DNA from 4 places in the Massilia sp. GCM10023247 genome. Region 3 is predicted to be linked to each of the others. Evidence: predicted binding sites of a transcription regulator. Region 3 holds the regulator's gene; each other region holds the start of a gene.
What was found. The regulator sigma-54, encoded in region 3, starts transcription at its own class of promoters, with help from an activator protein. The targets are predictions, from matches to a motif close to TGGCANGNAANCTGCTTT.
Positions count from the first base shown of each region.

Region 1: pepA (flocculation-associated PEP-CTERM protein PepA) is a predicted target of sigma-54. The motif match lies at 1,999-2,016, and genes of this name have one in related genera.
Region 2: ACFPAH_RS04275 (PEP-CTERM sorting domain-containing protein) is a predicted target of sigma-54. The motif match lies at 2,036-2,053, and genes of this name have one in related genera.
Region 4: ACFPAH_RS01280 (PEP-CTERM sorting domain-containing protein) is a predicted target of sigma-54. The motif match lies at 1,924-1,941, and genes of this name have one in related genera.

Region 1 covers NZ_JBHSIB010000005.1:171,543-175,383, reverse strand. Annotated here, with positions in the region: gene ACFPAH_RS02210 (molybdopterin biosynthesis protein MoeY) at 1-906, shown strand, start outside; gene pepA (flocculation-associated PEP-CTERM protein PepA) at 1,064-1,948, opposite strand; gene ACFPAH_RS02200 (XrtA/PEP-CTERM system exopolysaccharide export protein) at 2,488-3,114, opposite strand; gene ACFPAH_RS02195 (S1 family peptidase) at 3,274-3,841, opposite strand, start outside.
Region 2 covers NZ_JBHSIB010000007.1:117,928-121,768, reverse strand. Annotated here, with positions in the region: gene ACFPAH_RS04290 (DUF3224 domain-containing protein) at 1-383, shown strand, start outside; gene ACFPAH_RS04285 (hypothetical protein) at 399-704, shown strand; gene ACFPAH_RS04280 (VOC family protein) at 715-1,194, shown strand; gene ACFPAH_RS04275 (PEP-CTERM sorting domain-containing protein) at 1,273-1,983, opposite strand; gene ACFPAH_RS04270 (Dps family protein) at 2,341-2,847, opposite strand; gene hslO (Hsp33 family molecular chaperone HslO) at 3,039-3,841, opposite strand, start outside.
Region 3 covers NZ_JBHSIB010000002.1:23,829-27,669, reverse strand. Annotated here, with positions in the region: gene ACFPAH_RS00130 (enoyl-CoA hydratase/isomerase family protein) at 1-1,030, opposite strand, end outside; gene hpf (ribosome hibernation-promoting factor, HPF/YfiA family) at 1,145-1,498, opposite strand; gene ACFPAH_RS00120 (RNA polymerase factor sigma-54) at 1,562-3,034, opposite strand; gene lptB (LPS export ABC transporter ATP-binding protein) at 3,050-3,811, opposite strand; gene lptA (lipopolysaccharide transport periplasmic protein LptA) at 3,811-3,841, opposite strand, start outside.
Region 4 covers NZ_JBHSIB010000004.1:77,930-81,770, reverse strand. Annotated here, with positions in the region: gene ACFPAH_RS01290 (TldD/PmbA family protein) at 1-30, opposite strand, end outside; gene ACFPAH_RS01285 (class I SAM-dependent methyltransferase) at 391-1,179, shown strand; gene ACFPAH_RS01280 (PEP-CTERM sorting domain-containing protein) at 1,264-1,845, opposite strand; gene ACFPAH_RS01275 (serine hydrolase) at 2,113-3,741, opposite strand; gene ACFPAH_RS01270 (M1 family metallopeptidase) at 3,763-3,841, opposite strand, start outside.

The DNA.
Region 1 (3,841 bases), on a different contig from region 3:
AGCCAGATCGCCTTCGGCACCCTGCTCGAGACGATCGCGATTGCCGCCAGCGGCCATGGGCTGCGGGCCGACATCGCGCGCCGCCCGGACGGCCGCGAAACCCATCCGGTATTCGATGTGCGTTTTATGCCGGACCCGGGCGTCGCCCGCAGTCCCCTGATCGAGGCGATCGACAAGCGCACGGTGCAGCGCCGGCCGATGCGCACCACCCCGCTCACGCCGGAACACAAGCGGCTGCTGGAAGCGACCGTCGCGCCCGAGTACGCCTTGACCTGGCTCGAGACGCGCGACCAGAAATGGCGCGCGGCCAAGCTGATGTTCAACAATGCCCGGCTGCGCCTGACGATGCCCGAAGCGTTCGAGACGCACCGCAGCATCATCGACTGGGAAAACCGCAAGCACAGCCCCGACAAGGTGCCGGCGGACGCGCTGGGCGTCGACGCCATGACGCTGCACCTGATGAAATGGGCGATGGTGAGCTGGCGCCGCATGGCTACCGTCAATATGCTGACCGGCACCTGGGCGCCGCGCCTGCAGATGGACCTCGCGCCCGGCATGGCCTGCGCCGCCCACTTCGTGCTCAAGGCGCGCCGCGCGCCGCAGTCGATCGACGATTACGTGGCCGCCGGCCGCGCCCTGCAGCGCTTCTGGCTGACCATGACCACGCTCGGGCTGTACATGCAGCCGGAAATGACACCGCTGATCTTTTCGAAGTACGCGCGCGAAGGCACGCGCTTCACGGCCGAGCCGAAGCTGGCGCAGGCGGCGCACGACCTGCAGCGCCAGACCGAAGCGCTGATCTTCGGCGGCGGCCTGCATCCGGTCTATATGGGACGCCTGGGCTATGGCCCGGCACCGGAAGCGCGCTCGGTGCGCCGGCCGCTGTCGGAACTGATGAAGCGCTGACGAAGCGGGCGGCGCAGCGACGAGCGGCGGCGGCCTTTACAGGCCGCCGCCGCTTTGTTTTGTGCCTCCGGCGCCGGCTGGCGCCACGCACAGGCAAAGAAAAAGAGCGGGCAAGCCCGCTCTTTCTCATACCACTTCAGCGTCGTGCAGGAGGCAATTACGCCTTCTTGGCAGCGCGCTTGCGGCTAGCGAAACCGGCGCCCAGCATCGCGATGCCGAACAGGGCCAGCGAGCCTGGCTCTGGAACTTCAGCCAGCTTGAACTGGCCGTTGTTCGAGACGAAGAAGTACTGGCCTGGGGCATTGGCGTAAGCCGAGCCGTTGCAGCCGGCGCCGGTGAAGCCGGCGTATTGGCAAGCGACTTCCGACACCAGGTTAGGGGTCGCTGCGCTGTCCGGGTTGGCGATCGGGTTAGCGTTGGTGAAGGCGAAAGCCAGCACCGATTCCATCGACAGATCCTGGCCATTGCTGCGGAAGAAGTAGCCTGGTTCCATGTTGGTTGCTTTAGCGAACACGCTCACCTGGCCGTTGGCAACTGGGCTGCCGCTGGCATCGACCTGGCCGCCGCCGCCGGCGAGCACGTTGAAGGTAGCGATTTCGGTACCCAGGTCGGCGCCGTAGACGCCTTCGGTCGAGCCGTACTGGCCATTGGTCGGGTTCTGGAAGATGCGGATGCTGCCGCCTTCGAACGCGAACGAACCGTTGGTCGAACCGGTGCCGCGGGTACCGTTACCGAAACCTTCGAACAGCGCGGTGATGTTGCCGCCCTGGTAGGTGACTGGGAACAGCTTGCCGTTGCTGTCGGCCTGGCTGATGTTGAACACTGCGTGCTCAACGAAGGAGAAGCTGCGCTCGCCCGTCGGGGTCAGCTGGATGAACGAATTACCGTTCACGTCCAGGTACTCGCCGATGACTTGAGCACTGTCGAAGCCGCCGCCGGTTGGGTTGAAGCGCCAGTCGGTCATGATCTGGGCAGCGCTAGCGGCGCCAGCGAAGGACATTGCAACAGCGGTGGCGCAAGCCAGTTTCTTCAGAAATTTCATAATTCACATTCCTTGTTGAGTGGATCGATTTGGGCAAACACACTCCCCTATTAGCAAGCACTGTGCCAGCTCTTGTTTATCCTTTAAAATCAACCACTTGATCTGTACAGTTAAGGTGGTCTACATGGCCATGTAAAGTATCTCGACAGTATATTTTTCGATAAAAATGTCCGTAGGAATTTTTATTTTTTTATAAGAAATCTGTAACAATGTTGCTATTACCAAATATGCTCGCAGCCCTGTAAGAGCCCTCCTACGCCGCCCCCAAGCACATCAAGCCATGCGCCGCTTGCTGCAAGCGGCAGCCAACGACAGGCTGTGCGCAACCGCTGACGCGGCAGCATCCGGCACGGCAGGCGCAGCGAATTGCCGCATATATAAGATGCTCCGCAGGGACCTTGCCCTGCCTGCTCGCCCCGATCTCCCCGATCGCCTTCAGCGCCTCGCGCGTCCGTCCAGGTCCCGATCATCAGGCAGGGGCCAGAAACGACAAACGGCGCCCGCAGGCGCCGTTATCAGAACAACCGGGACGATCCCGTTTAGAAGAAGCTCTCCGGGATCACTAGGATGTCGCCCGGACGCATCGGCATATTCGCCGAGATGTCGCCGTCCTTGATCAGGTCGTCGAGGCGGACATTCAGCTTTTGCTGGCGGCCATCGACGGTACGGATGATGCTGGCGCGGTTACCCGAAGCGAATTCGGTGACGCCGCCGACGGCGATCAGCACGTCCATCAGCGACATGTCGCGGCGGTACGGCAGGGCTTGCGGCTTGGCGGCCTGGCCGATCACACGGATCTGCTCGCCGTAGTTGCCGACGAAACCGGTGACGACGACGGTCACGACCGGCTGCTGGATGAATTTCGCCAGCGCCTTTTCGATGTCGCGCGCCAGCTCGGTCGAGGTTTTGCCCGCGGCCGGCAGGTCTTCGACCAGCGGCGTGGTGATTTTGCCGTCCGGACGGACAGGAACCGACATCGACACTTCCGGATTACGCCAGACGATGATGTTGACGGCGTCGCCCGGCCCGATCAGGTAGTCGGCCGGTACCGCGCCTGCCATCGACACGTTCGATGGCGGCGGCGACTTGAACCGGTCCAGCCACGAGCAGCCGGACAAGGCCACAACGCAGGCCGAAGCCAGGGCCAGTTTCGTCAGATTCGTCATGATCTTGCTCACGTCATTCCCCTTCACGACAAGCAGCGGCGCCTGCGCCAGACTGTTGTTATAGCAGATTAAAAATTGTTATTTAGCCATCAAACTGGCGTATTGTATCTTAATCGTGCTTCCTGCCCAGCCGTGCACGATTGAAATATTTCATTTTTTTCACTTCCGCTGCAACAGCTCCTGGACATACTGCGCCGGGATGGCATAGCTGATCCCGCTCGGGCTGCTGATCGCGTTTTCCTTCAATCCCTTGACGAACACCATATTGATTACCGCGAGCACGGCACCTGTCTCCGGATCGTACACCGGACTGCCGCTGTTGCCGGGGTAGGCCGTGCCGTCGAGCTGGAAGATCTTCAGCGGGTCGCGCTGCAGCTGGGTGATCGCGCGCGCATCGAGCCGGCGCGAACTCATCGACGGCATGACGATCGGCGTCAGCGCCGACAGCATGGCGCGGTGGGTGACATGGTTCAGCCCCAGCACCATGCCGAGCGGGAAGCCCGTAAACGCCAGGGCCTGCCCTTCGACGGCGGCGCGCGAATCGCCCAGCGCCAGCGCCGGCAACGGCGCCCCGCTGGTCAGGCGCAGGTGCGCCAGGTCGTGCCCGCGGTCGATGGCGACCACGCGCGCCGGACGGAAGCTGACGTCCTGGCCGGCACCGACCACCACTCCCAGCTCTTCCATCCGGGCAGCGTCGAGCCCGGTCGGCACCACGTGGGCGTTGGTG
Region 2 (3,841 bases), on a different contig from region 3:
GACCATTCGACGTTACCCTCACTCCGCAGGGCGAGCCCACTATCCTGACCGGCGCTACCACCGGCCGCATGGCCATCGACAAGCTCTACCACGGCGACCTGAACGGCCGCGGGTCGGGCGAGATGCTGTCGGCCTTGACGGTTACCGAAGGCTCGGCCGGCTACGTGGCGATCGAACGGGTGACCGGCACCCTGCACGGGCGCAGCGGCGGCTTCGTCCTGCAGCACTCGGGCACGATGGCGCGCGGCGCGCAGCAGTTGTCGATCAGCGTCGTGCCCGATTCCGGCACGGGCGAGCTGGCCGGCATCAACGGCACCATGCGCATCCGCATCGAAGAGCGCAACCATTTCTACGAGTTCGACTACTTCCTGCCCGAACTCTGAACCTGGGGAACGGACATGCCCGGCATCTTCCTGCTGATCGCGCTGCTCCTGTTCCTGGTCGCCGCCGTGCTCCGTTTCTCGGGCGAGCGCAAGCTGCTCAATTTCGTGGAATACGGTCCCGCGCAGCCGGTTGCGCGCATCAACCGCCATGCAGCGGTGCGCCTGCTGCTGCCCGTTTGCGTCAACCTCGGGTGTGCCTGGATCGCTTCGGTGCGGCCGCAACTGGCCGTGCCGCTCCTGTTCCTGACACCGCTTTCTCTCCTCGCCGCCGTGGTCTGGATCGCGGCCGGCGTCAACCGCCTGGCAGTTCGTTCACCTTAAGGGGAATCTCATGGTCAGCAAGAATACGGTGTGTCTCTGGTTCGACGGCACGGCCGAAGACGCCGCGCAGTTTTACGCCCAAACCTTTCCCGACAGCGCAGTACAAGCCGTGCACCGCGCGCCCGGCGATTACCCGGCCGGCAAGCAGGGCGACGTCCTGACGGTCGAGTTCACCGTCATGGGCATTCCCTGCCTCGGGCTGAACGGCGGGCCGGCCTTCAAGCATAGCGAGGCCTTTTCCTTCCAGGTAGCGACCGACGACCAGGAAGAGACCGACCGCCTGTGGAATGCGATCGTCGGCAACGGCGGCCAGGAAAGCGCCTGCGGCTGGTGCCGCGACAAGTGGGGCCTGTCCTGGCAGATCACGCCGCGCGTGCTCAGCCGGGCGATTGCCGATCCGGATCCGGCCAGGGCCAAGCGTGCCTTCACGGCGATGATGCAGATGAAGAAAATCGACATTGCCGCCATCGAAGCGGCGCTGCGCGCTTGACTGCCAACAAGCCATCGCTGCCGGAGTGAAGAGGACCGGCTGCGGGCAGCCGCTGCCCGCAGCCGGCAAGTCGCCAGACTATTTCACTGCACGCTTGCGCCGGGCGGCCGCCAGGCCGGCCCATCCCAATGCCGCCAGGGCGAGCGTGGCCGGTTCCGGCACCTCGGCCGGATTGTCCGGGTCGGTCGGGTCGTCAGGGTCGCTCGGATCGTCCGGGGTGCCCGGCGTGACGCTGCCGAGGGTGATGTCGTCGAAGGCGATATTGTCCGCGGAACCGCCGAAGTTGACCGAACGCGCGATGCCCGCGAAGCGCACCCCGATACTGCTGAAGCGGCAGTAGGTGCCGGTCGGGTCGCCGCCGCAGCCGTCGATATTGTCGTGCAGCTCGAGCGAGGCGAGCAGATTGCCCCTGCCGTCCAAGCCATCGTAGACATTGACGAAGCCGTTCTCGCTGCTGCTGTAGAAGAACGAGAAGCCCTCGCTGAACCCGGCGGCGACATTCATCGTCGCCGCGCCGCCGCTCAGGAAGAACAGCACCGTGCTGGCCGAGGGTTCGTTGGCGATATTGCCGGTCCCGCCGGCATCGGAGTCGATGATGGCCAGGCTTGCCGCCGAAAAATTGATGCCGTAATTGGTGCCGCGTCTGCCGCCCGAATCGGTGCCGCCGTTGTAGAAGTCGTTGACCGACGCCTGGTTACCGACCCCTTCGAAATCGAGCACGATCGGGGCGGCCCTCGCGGTGGCGGCAAAGGACAGGGCGATAGCGACTGCACAGGCTATTTTTTTCATGTGTGACACGGTTCTCTCCCAAGAGTTGAATGCCAGGCTTGGCTTCAGCTCTGCAGCAAAGAATGTGCCACGCTGTAAATACAGGGCATGCGCCATGCATGACTTATCCCGAGCGCATAAGTTGTAAGGTATGTCGACAAATGGTTACCTTGAGCGCCGCATTTCTGGTAGTAACGTTGTCTTGCCTTGGGTTATGCGGGCCGGGAATGTGGCCGGATGCGGGCCGGGGAGGGTGGCGTTGAAGCGAAGTAGCCGGCTTCGAGGGTGAAGCCGGCGATGTCGTCCTTGTGGGTGCCGGGCAGGCCGCGCCATCCCGGAGCGGCGGCGCAGGCGTGCCGGGCAGCGTCAACGAGGATGTTATTCCGACGACGCGTCGCCCTGCATCGAGCCGGCGCCCTGTTCGAGGAAGGAGCGCAGCATCCAGGCGTTCTTCTCGTGCACTTCCATGCGGGTGGTCAGCATGTCGGCGGTCGGGAAGTCGTCGAGCTCGTCGGCAACCTTGACGCCCGCGCGCAGGGTGCGGACCAGGATTTCGTTGCCGTCGACCAGTTGGCGGATCATGTCCTTGGACGACAGCACTTCCGGCTCTTCGCTGATGTTCGACAGCTCGGCATAGCGCTTCGAGGTGGCGGGCGCGAAGTGGCCCAGTGCCCGGATGCGCTCGGCGATGTCGTCCAGCGCGTTCCACTGCTCGGTGTACTGCTCCTCGAACATCACGTGCAGGGTCGAGAACATCGGACCGGTGACGTTCCAGTGGAAATTGTGCGTCTTCAGGTAGAGCATGTAGGCGTCCGCGAGTACGGTCGAGAGCGATTCGACGATCTTGGCGCGGTCTTCGGTACTGATTCCGGTATCCATGTGCATTGCAATTCTCCCGTGGCGATTGATCATCATGAGTGGCAGTGTTTTGTAGAAACTACAACACTGCCAACGATGCAACAGCTTAGCACCGACCGGAGAGGCCTGTAGCACGCCGACCCGTTTCAAATCCGGGACAAAAAAAGGGCGCGCCACCGTAATGGTGCGCGCCCTGCGCCGCTGCCAGGCGGCAGTCTTTAATTGATGCTGCCGCTCGCAGGAATCATGGTTTCAACCGGGACATCGCTGGCAAACAGTTGTGCGCAGTCGACCTTGTCGAAAGCATAGTGCTTGCCGCAGAAGTCGCAATTGATGCCCAGCTCGCCGAGGTCGGCCAGGGCCGCTTCGACTTCCGGCTGGCCCAGCATCTTGAGCATGTTGCCGACTTTTTCGCGGGTGCAGCTGCAGTGGAATTGCGGGTGCTGCGGGTCGAACACGCGGATCGTCTCTTCCCAGAACAGGCGGTTGAGCAGGGTCTGGATGTCGGTACTCAGCAGTTCTTCGCGTTTCAGCGTGCTGCCGAGCACGACCGCGCGGTTCCAGGTCTCCAGGTCTTCCTCGACGCTGGCTTGCTGGGTCTGGTCATCCTTGCCGCTGTGGCGCGGCAGTTTTTGCAGCAGCAGGCCGCGCGAGACCTGGTCGTCGGCCGCCAGCCACAGCTTGGTGTCCATCTGTTCCGAGCGCAGCATGTAGTTTTCGATGACGGTCGCCATGTCGGCGCCGTCGAGCGGCACGATGCCCTGGTAGGGCTGCTGGCCCGGCATCTTTTCCAGCGGGTCGAGCGTGATCACGAAGCGGCCGCGGCGGTTCACGTTGAGCAGGTCGCCCAGGCTGGCGTCGTCCGCGATCTCGGCGTCCGGCGCCAGTTTGGCGGTGGCGCGGATGCGCAGCTCGGCATCGCACTCGACCACCAGCAGGCGCACCGGGCCGTCGCCGTGGATCTGCATCACGATCGAGCCGTTGAATTTCAGGTTTGCCGACAGCAGGGCACTGGCCGCCA
Region 3 (3,841 bases):
GCGCCACCATCTCGGGCGTCACCTCACCCAGCGTCGGCGGATTCCACTGCGGCGCATTGTCCTTGTCGATGACCAGCGCGCGGATGCCTTCGAGCACTTCGCCGTGCTCGAAATTGCGGCGCACCAGCGAGCGTTCCAGGCGCAGGCAGTCGGCCACCCCGAGCGAGGCGCCGCGCAGCAGCAGCTCGTGGGTCACGCACATCAGCAGCGGCGAACGCTGGCGCATCGCGGCCAGCGCCTTTTGCGCGAACGGGCTGGCGTCGGTCTCGAGCGAGGCCATGATCGCCGCCACCGAACCGGCGCCGAAATGGGTGTCGATCGCAGCGCGTGCCGCTTCCAGGCTGGCGGGGCCGGCATCGTCCGCATGGCCGGCGCCGAAGGCGCGGATCCTTTCCGCCAGCTGCGCGCCCGGCGTCGACGCGATCAGCGCGTTCAGCTCGCCCAGCCGCGCGCTTGGCACGAACAGGTCGGCCAGCCCGACATACAAGGCGTCGGCCGCGCCGATGGTCAAGCCCGTCAGGCCGAGATAGTTGCCGAGTTGCCCAGGCGCGTGCGACAGGAAATGGCTGCCGCCGACATCCGGGAACAGGCCGATGTTCACTTCCGGCATCGCCATTTTCGTGCGCTCGGTGACGATGCGCAGGCCGGTCTCGGGACCGCCCTGGGCAATGCCCATGCCGCCCCCCATGACGACCCCATCCATGATCGAGATATACGGTTTCGGGTAGAAGTGAATCAGGTGGTTGAGCGCGTATTCTTCGGTGAAGAAGTCTTCCAGCAGGGCGCTACCGCCGGTCGGAGGCAAGTTGCCGACCTCGTGGAAGAAACGAATGTCGCCGCCCGCGCACAGGGCTTTTTGGCTGCTGCTGGTGATCACGACGGCGGCAACGGCGGCATCGTCGCGCCAGGCCAGCAAGGTCTCGGCCAGGCGCCGCACCATGGCGAGCGACAGCGAGTTGAGGGTCTGCGGCCGGTCGAGGGTAATCACGCCGGTGCCGTTGGCAACGCGGGTCAGGACATGGTCTGTCATGGTTCTAGGGCTTGTGTGAAAGACATGCATTTTACCGAAGCCGGCGAGTACTGAGTCCCAAATGTGAAAAGGGCGCCTTCCGGCGCCCTCGTTCAGACGGTGCTTCGTTGCCGATTAGACAGCAACAGCCTCTCCGCCTTCAGGGCGGCGCTTGAGCGCCTCGTGACTATGGTTCTGCAGGATGGTCTTGTACTTCATCACCTGGCGATCCAGCCTGTCGATCAGGAGGTCGATCGCCGCATACAGGTCTTGCGCCACACTCTCTACGTGCACCGTCTTGCCGGACAGGCGCATGGTGATCTCGGCTTTCTGCCTTTTTTCTTTCTCGGTCAGGTTGTCGATGGCGAGGATCACATGGGAGTCGATCACTTGATCGAAATGGCGGGTGATGCGTTCCAGCTTGTTCTGTACGTATTCACGGATGGCGGGGGTTACGTCGAGGTGGTGACCGCTGATGGTGAGATTCATACACACTCCTTTGAAAAAGGAACGGCGTCCGTGACGCGCATGGCGCGCGCCTGGCTGCCGTCATTACAAGGATTTGCGGAGACTGACGGGAGGGATCTTGAGTGCCTCGCGGTATTTTGCAACCGTGCGGCGCGCGATGACCATGCCTTGTTCACCGAGCATTTCCGCGATCTTGCTATCGGATAATGGGTTCTTGGGGTCCTCTGCTCCTGTCAGTTGCGCAATGAGCGCCCGAATCGCCGTCGAAGAGGCTTCGCCCCCCGCTTCGGTGGCGACGTGGCTTCCGAAGAAATACTTCAGCTCAAACATGCCGTGGGGGGTCAGCATGAATTTTTGAGTTGTTACACGAGAAATGGTGCTCTCGTGTAGGCCTAGTGTATCAGCTATCTCACGAAGCACAAGGGGACGCATGGCAACCGCGCCATGGCTGAAAAAGTTGCGCTGGCGCTCGACAATTGCCTGGGACACACGCAGGATCGTGTCGAAACGCTGGCGCATATTTTTGATGAGCCATTTCGCTTCCTGCAACTGCGCGCTCATCTGGCCTTCGCCCTTGCCCTGCTTGAGCAATGCCGCGTACAGGTTATTCACGCGCAGGCGCGGCATGACTTCGCTGTTGAGCATCACGCTCCAGCCGGCCCCGTTCTTGCGGACAATAACGTCCGGTACCACGTAGTCGGAGGTGCTCGACGCAAAGGCCGCGCCCGGGTGCGGATTGCACTGGCGGATGACGGCCTGGGCTTCGCGCAGGTCTTCGTCGTCGCAGTCGAGCGCCTTTTTCAGCTTGTTGAATTCGCGCTGGGCGAACCAGGTCAGATACCCCTCGACGATTTTCAGGGCCATGCGCCGCGTCACCAGCGGCACGCCCGGCATTTGGCGGATCTGCAGGGCCAGGCACTCGCTGGCGCTGCGCGCGCCGACGCCGACCGGGTCCAGGCTTTGCACCAGCGCCAGCGCGCAACGCAGTTCCTCGATCTCGACTTCCAGCTCGGCCGGCAGGCGCGCGTGGATCTCGTCGAGCTGCTCTTCCAGGTAGCCGTTGTCGTCGATGGCGTCGATTACGAGTTCGGCCAGCGCGCGGTCGCGCGCGCTCGCGCCCGTGACCCGGACCTGTTCCGACAGGTGCTCGCGCAGCGTCACGCCGATCGCGCCCAGCTGCGGCCGGCCGTCGTCGTCGCCGTCGCCGCTGGCCGCGCGCGGTGCCTCGCCCCAATCGGCGTCGGCCTCGCCGCGCTCGACATCGCCGCCGCCGTCGAGGCCCTCGCCGGCCTCGGCGGGCGCTGCGGCTTCCTCGCCGCCCGGCGCCGGCGCCTCGGCCTGCTGGACCGGCGCATCGTTGATGGCGCCGTCGGCGAGCAGGCGCACCGAGTTGTCGAGCGGGTCGTCGATCCGCTCGAGCAGCGGGTTATCGGACAGGATCTGCTCGATCTCCTGGTGCAGTTCGAGCGTGGACAACTGCAGCAGGCGGATCGACTGCTGGAGCTGCGGCGTGAGCGCCAGGTGCTGCGAAGTCCGGAGTTGCAGGGATTGTTTCATCGGGCGCTATCGTGACTACATGCGGAAGTGTTCGCCGAGGTAGACGCGTCGTACCGACTCGTCGGCGATGATGTCGTCAGGGCGGCCCGAAGCCAGCACGGCGCCCTGGTTGATGATATAGGCGCGGTCGCAGATGCCGAGCGTCTCGCGCACGTTGTGGTCGGTGATCAGGACCCCGATGCCGCGCTCCTTCAGGAAGCGCACGATGCGCTGGATCTCGATCACGGCGATCGGGTCGACCCCGGCGAACGGTTCGTCGAGCAGCACGAAGCGCGGGTTGGTCGCCAGCGCGCGCGCGATCTCGACGCGGCGCCGCTCGCCGCCCGACAGCGACAGCGCCGGGTTCTCGCGCAGCTTCTCGATCTGCAGTTCGGCCAGCAGCGAGTCGAGGCGCTCGTTGAGCGCCGCCTTGCCCAGGGCCTTGCCGTTTTCGTCGTGCTGCAGTTCGAGCACGGCGCGGATATTGTCTTCCACCGTCAGCTTGCGGAACACCGAGGCTTCCTGCGGCAGGTAGGACAGGCCGAGCACCGCGCGCCGGTGGATCGGCAGGCTCGAAATGTCGGTGCCGTTGATTTCGATGGTGCCGGCGTCCGACGGCACCAGGCCGACGATCATGTAGAACGAGGTGGTCTTGCCGGCGCCGTTCGGGCCGAGCAGGCCGACGACTTCGCCGCACCCGACTTCGAGCGAGACGTCGCGCACGACCAGGCGCTTGCCGTAACTTTTCTGCAGCCCCCGCACGACCAGGGTGCTGCGCTTGTCGTGATCATCCTTCATTATTTTTTCCCTGCTGCCGGTGCCGGCGCG
Region 4 (3,841 bases), on a different contig from region 3:
ACTGATGTTGAGAAAGGTACGACGTTCCATGGTGTCTCCTGAATTCAACCTGCTTCTTGGGGGCGGCGCGTACACGGGCACTGCCGCGTATGTATATGTAGAACTCCGATGCCATCGGGAACAAACTGAATGGCAAACCGCTAAACATTAGCAGCAACTCAAGATTTTGAATAGGCAATCTTTGTACCAGCTCAAAGTAGTAAATACATACTTGTGGTAAGCCGCTGACAGTGCGATTCGTTCGCGTGAGCAGCCCTTGTCCGGAAGCTGTCCGATCTGTCCGCGCGGACACTTTCGGACAGCTCAGGCATGGTGCATACGCGACTTCGCTTGACTACGCCTGTTGCTTGTTCGATCATCGGGCGCGACCCAACAACGAACGGAGACTTTATGAAACGACTGATCCTGGCCGCCTTGCTGGCATGCAGTGCTGCAGGCGCCGTGCAGGCCGACGACGCCCTGAAAGCCGTCATCGCCGGCGAGCACCGCGTGGACAACGCCAAGCGCGACCAATGGCGCCATCCGTACGAAACCCTGACTTTCTTCGGCATCAAGCCGACCATGACGGTGGTCGAGCTGGTGCCCTCCGGCGGCTGGTACACCGAGATCCTGGCGCCCTACCTGCGCGACAAGGGCAAGCTGATCGGCGCCGGCCAGGCGATCGAGCCGGGCAAGCGCTATGGCGAGGCCTTCAAGAAGAAGCTCGACTCGAATCCTGCCCTGTACGGCAAGGTCGTCACCAGCGTCTTCGAGCCGCCAAGCCGTTATGAGATCGCGCCGCCGAACAGCGTCGACATGGTGCTCACCTTCCGCAACCTGCACAACTGGGTCGGCTTCGGCGACGAGGCAGTCAAGACCACCTTCAAGGAAATCCACAAGGTGCTCAAACCGGGCGGCGTGCTGGGCGTGGTCGACCACCGCCTGCCGGCCACCATGAAGCAGGACGAGAAGGCATCGAGCGGCTATGTGCACGAAGCCTATGTAATCAAGATGGCCGAGAGCGCCGGCTTCAAGCTGGCCGGCAAGTCCGAGGTCAACGCCAACCCGAAGGACACGGCAAACCACGAAAAAGGCGTCTGGACGCTGCCTCCGGTGCTGGCCAACAAGGACAAGGACCGGGAGAAGCTCATGGCGATCGGCGAGAGCGACCGCATGACCCTGAAATTCGTGAAGCAGTAAACCGTTTCGCGGCAAGAGAAATGAAAACGGCCCGGTGATCACCGGGCCGTTTTATTTGATGGGCATCGCGCCCTCGAGCGTGGCTCAGGCGCGGCGGCGGCGCGCTGCCAGGAAGCCCAGCATGCCCAGGCCCAGCAGGGCGGCCGATGCAGGCTCCGGAACGTCGACTGGCGGTACGACGACGACAGGCTCGTTGAAGTTGGCGTACAGATGGGCGCCGGTGACGAAGAAGTCGCCGGAACGGCTCCTCAGCGCAACATTGGCGTTCAGCAGGCCATCGGCTTTCAGGTCATTCAAGGCCTCGACCAGGTCAATCCTGACCGTGGTGACGGTATTACCGTTTGGCACATTATTATTGCCGGCCGGCTCCAGCTTCTGCATATCGGCGCCAGTACCGACCGAGATCGTGTACTGCTCGTTATTCTGGCCCATGCCAGGATCGTTCAGGAAAACGTTGAGGTAGGCCTCGAAGATGTCCGACGAGCTGACACCCCAGCCAGCCAGCAGGCTGGTCAGGTTGAAGTTAAAACCGAAGGAATTGGTGGCCGTGATCTTGACGGGAGACGCCAACAACTGCTCCTGGTCGATGGTGATGACGTTGGCATTGGCAGCACCGACAGCCAGCGAGCACAGCGCGGCAACAAGCATTTTCTTAACGATTTTCATTTTTATTTCCCTTGAGTTTAGGACTGTTCTGTATTCAGCAATCAGGCGGGATGGTTTTATGCGATCCGCGTAGGGTGATAAGCAGATTCCATGCCACAAGGAAAATTTCGTTTCAAATCATTACGTTAGTAAATATCGTGTTCTGCCAAGAATCGGCTGTGTAAAAATTGTCGACAAATCAATAATTGTTTCATTTGTGAAATTTCACAAATGGCCGGCCCAGTTGACCCGGCAGCGCTGCTACCGGATCAACTGGGCCAGGCTCGCTTAGGTGGACTTCTGCTTTACCGGCGTGAACAGCAGGTCGTGGAAGTCGTAGCTGAAGTCGGTCTCGGTGGATACCGCCTTCATCTTGACGTGCTCGATGCTGCCGTCGTGGTCGAGCGCGAAGGTGACGTAGGCGTCGGCATTGAAGTTGCGCTCCTTCCAGCGCACGATAAAGGTGTCGTGCTGGAAGTGCTCCATCTCGCCGGTGAGATCCGGGGTGCGCGTGAACGACATGACCAGCTTGTTCCCCGGCCCGCGCTTGATCTGCATGGCGCCGTACCACGGGTCCTCGTACTGCCCTTCGTAGCCGGCCAGCGCCAGCGAGGGCTTCGAGGCGGCGGCGCGCGTGGTCGCGGCGCCCTTCAGGCGCGCCTTTTCCTTCTCGTGCGCCTCGTGCTCGAGGTCGGCGATCAGCTTGATCCAGTCGGTCGGGGCCGCGCCCGTCATGTACTGGTCGAGCAGGCGGTATTGCAGCGCGTTGAGCGCGCCGCCGCTTTCGGCATTGGTCAAGATCGCGATGCCCAGTTTCGATTCCGGCACCAGCAGCACGCGCGAATAAAAGCCCTGCAGCGCGCCGCCGTGCATGGCGATCAATTGCCCCTTGTAGTCGCGCAGCTGGAAGCCCAGGCCATAGGCGAAGAAGTTCGGCTTCGTGGCAGCCAGCGGCGGCTTCGGCGTGCCGATCTTCATCGGCGTCTGCGCGGTCCACATCTCGCGCGCCTGCGCCTCGCTCCACAGGCGCAGCTCCTTGCCGTCCGGCCCCTTGGCACCCTCGACGCGGCCGCCGTCGAGCAGCACCTTCATCCACCTGGCGATGTCTTCGGCATTCGTGTTGATGCCGACCGCGCCGACGGCGTTATCGACCGGCATCGACTTCACGGCGGCGATCTTGTCGTTGATCTTGCTGTGCGCGTGCGAGGCGTTCGGGTTGCCTGCGTTTTCGGCCAGGCTGGTGGTGGTCGTGTTCATGCCGACCGGTTTGAGGATGCGCTCGCGCACCGTGTCGCCCCAGGTTTTACCGGACTTTTGCGCGATGATCTTGCCGGCCACGATGTACAGCAGGTTGTCGTAGGCATAGCTGTTGCGAAAGCTCGTCGCCGGTTTCACGTAGCGCAGGCGCTCGATGATTTCGTCGGTGCTGAAATTCGTCGTCGGCCACCACAGCAGGTCGCCGGCGCCCAGCCCCAGGCCGCTGCGGTGCACGAGCAGGTCGCGCACCGTCATCTCGCGCGTCACGTAGGCGTCGTACATCTGGAAGTCCGGCAGGTGCTTGACGACCGGGTCGTCCCATTTCAGCTTGCCCTCGTCGACCAGCATCGCCAGCGCGGCGGCCGTGAACGCTTTCGAGTTGGAGGCGATCTCGAACAGGGTCTGGCCGTCGACTTTGGCCGGCGCGCCGAGTTGACGCACGCCGAAGCCGCGCGCGGCCACGACCTGCCCGTCCTTGACGACGGCAATCGCGATGCCGGGCACGTCGAAGGCCTGCATGACGCGGCTGACGTCCTGCTCCAGGTCGAATGCCGCGGCCTTTGCCGGGGCGGCCGCGGGCGCTGGCGCGGCTGGCGCAGCCGATACGTGGGCGCCGGCGGCGCTGAACGCGATCAGGATCGCGGCTGCAATGCGTTTCATGTGCTGCACTCTTCGGTTCCTTTACTGTTTGGCCATCTGTTTGTCGACACTGCCTTGGGTTTCGGGGTGGTAGCGCTCGCGCGCCGCCTTGTAGACGCTC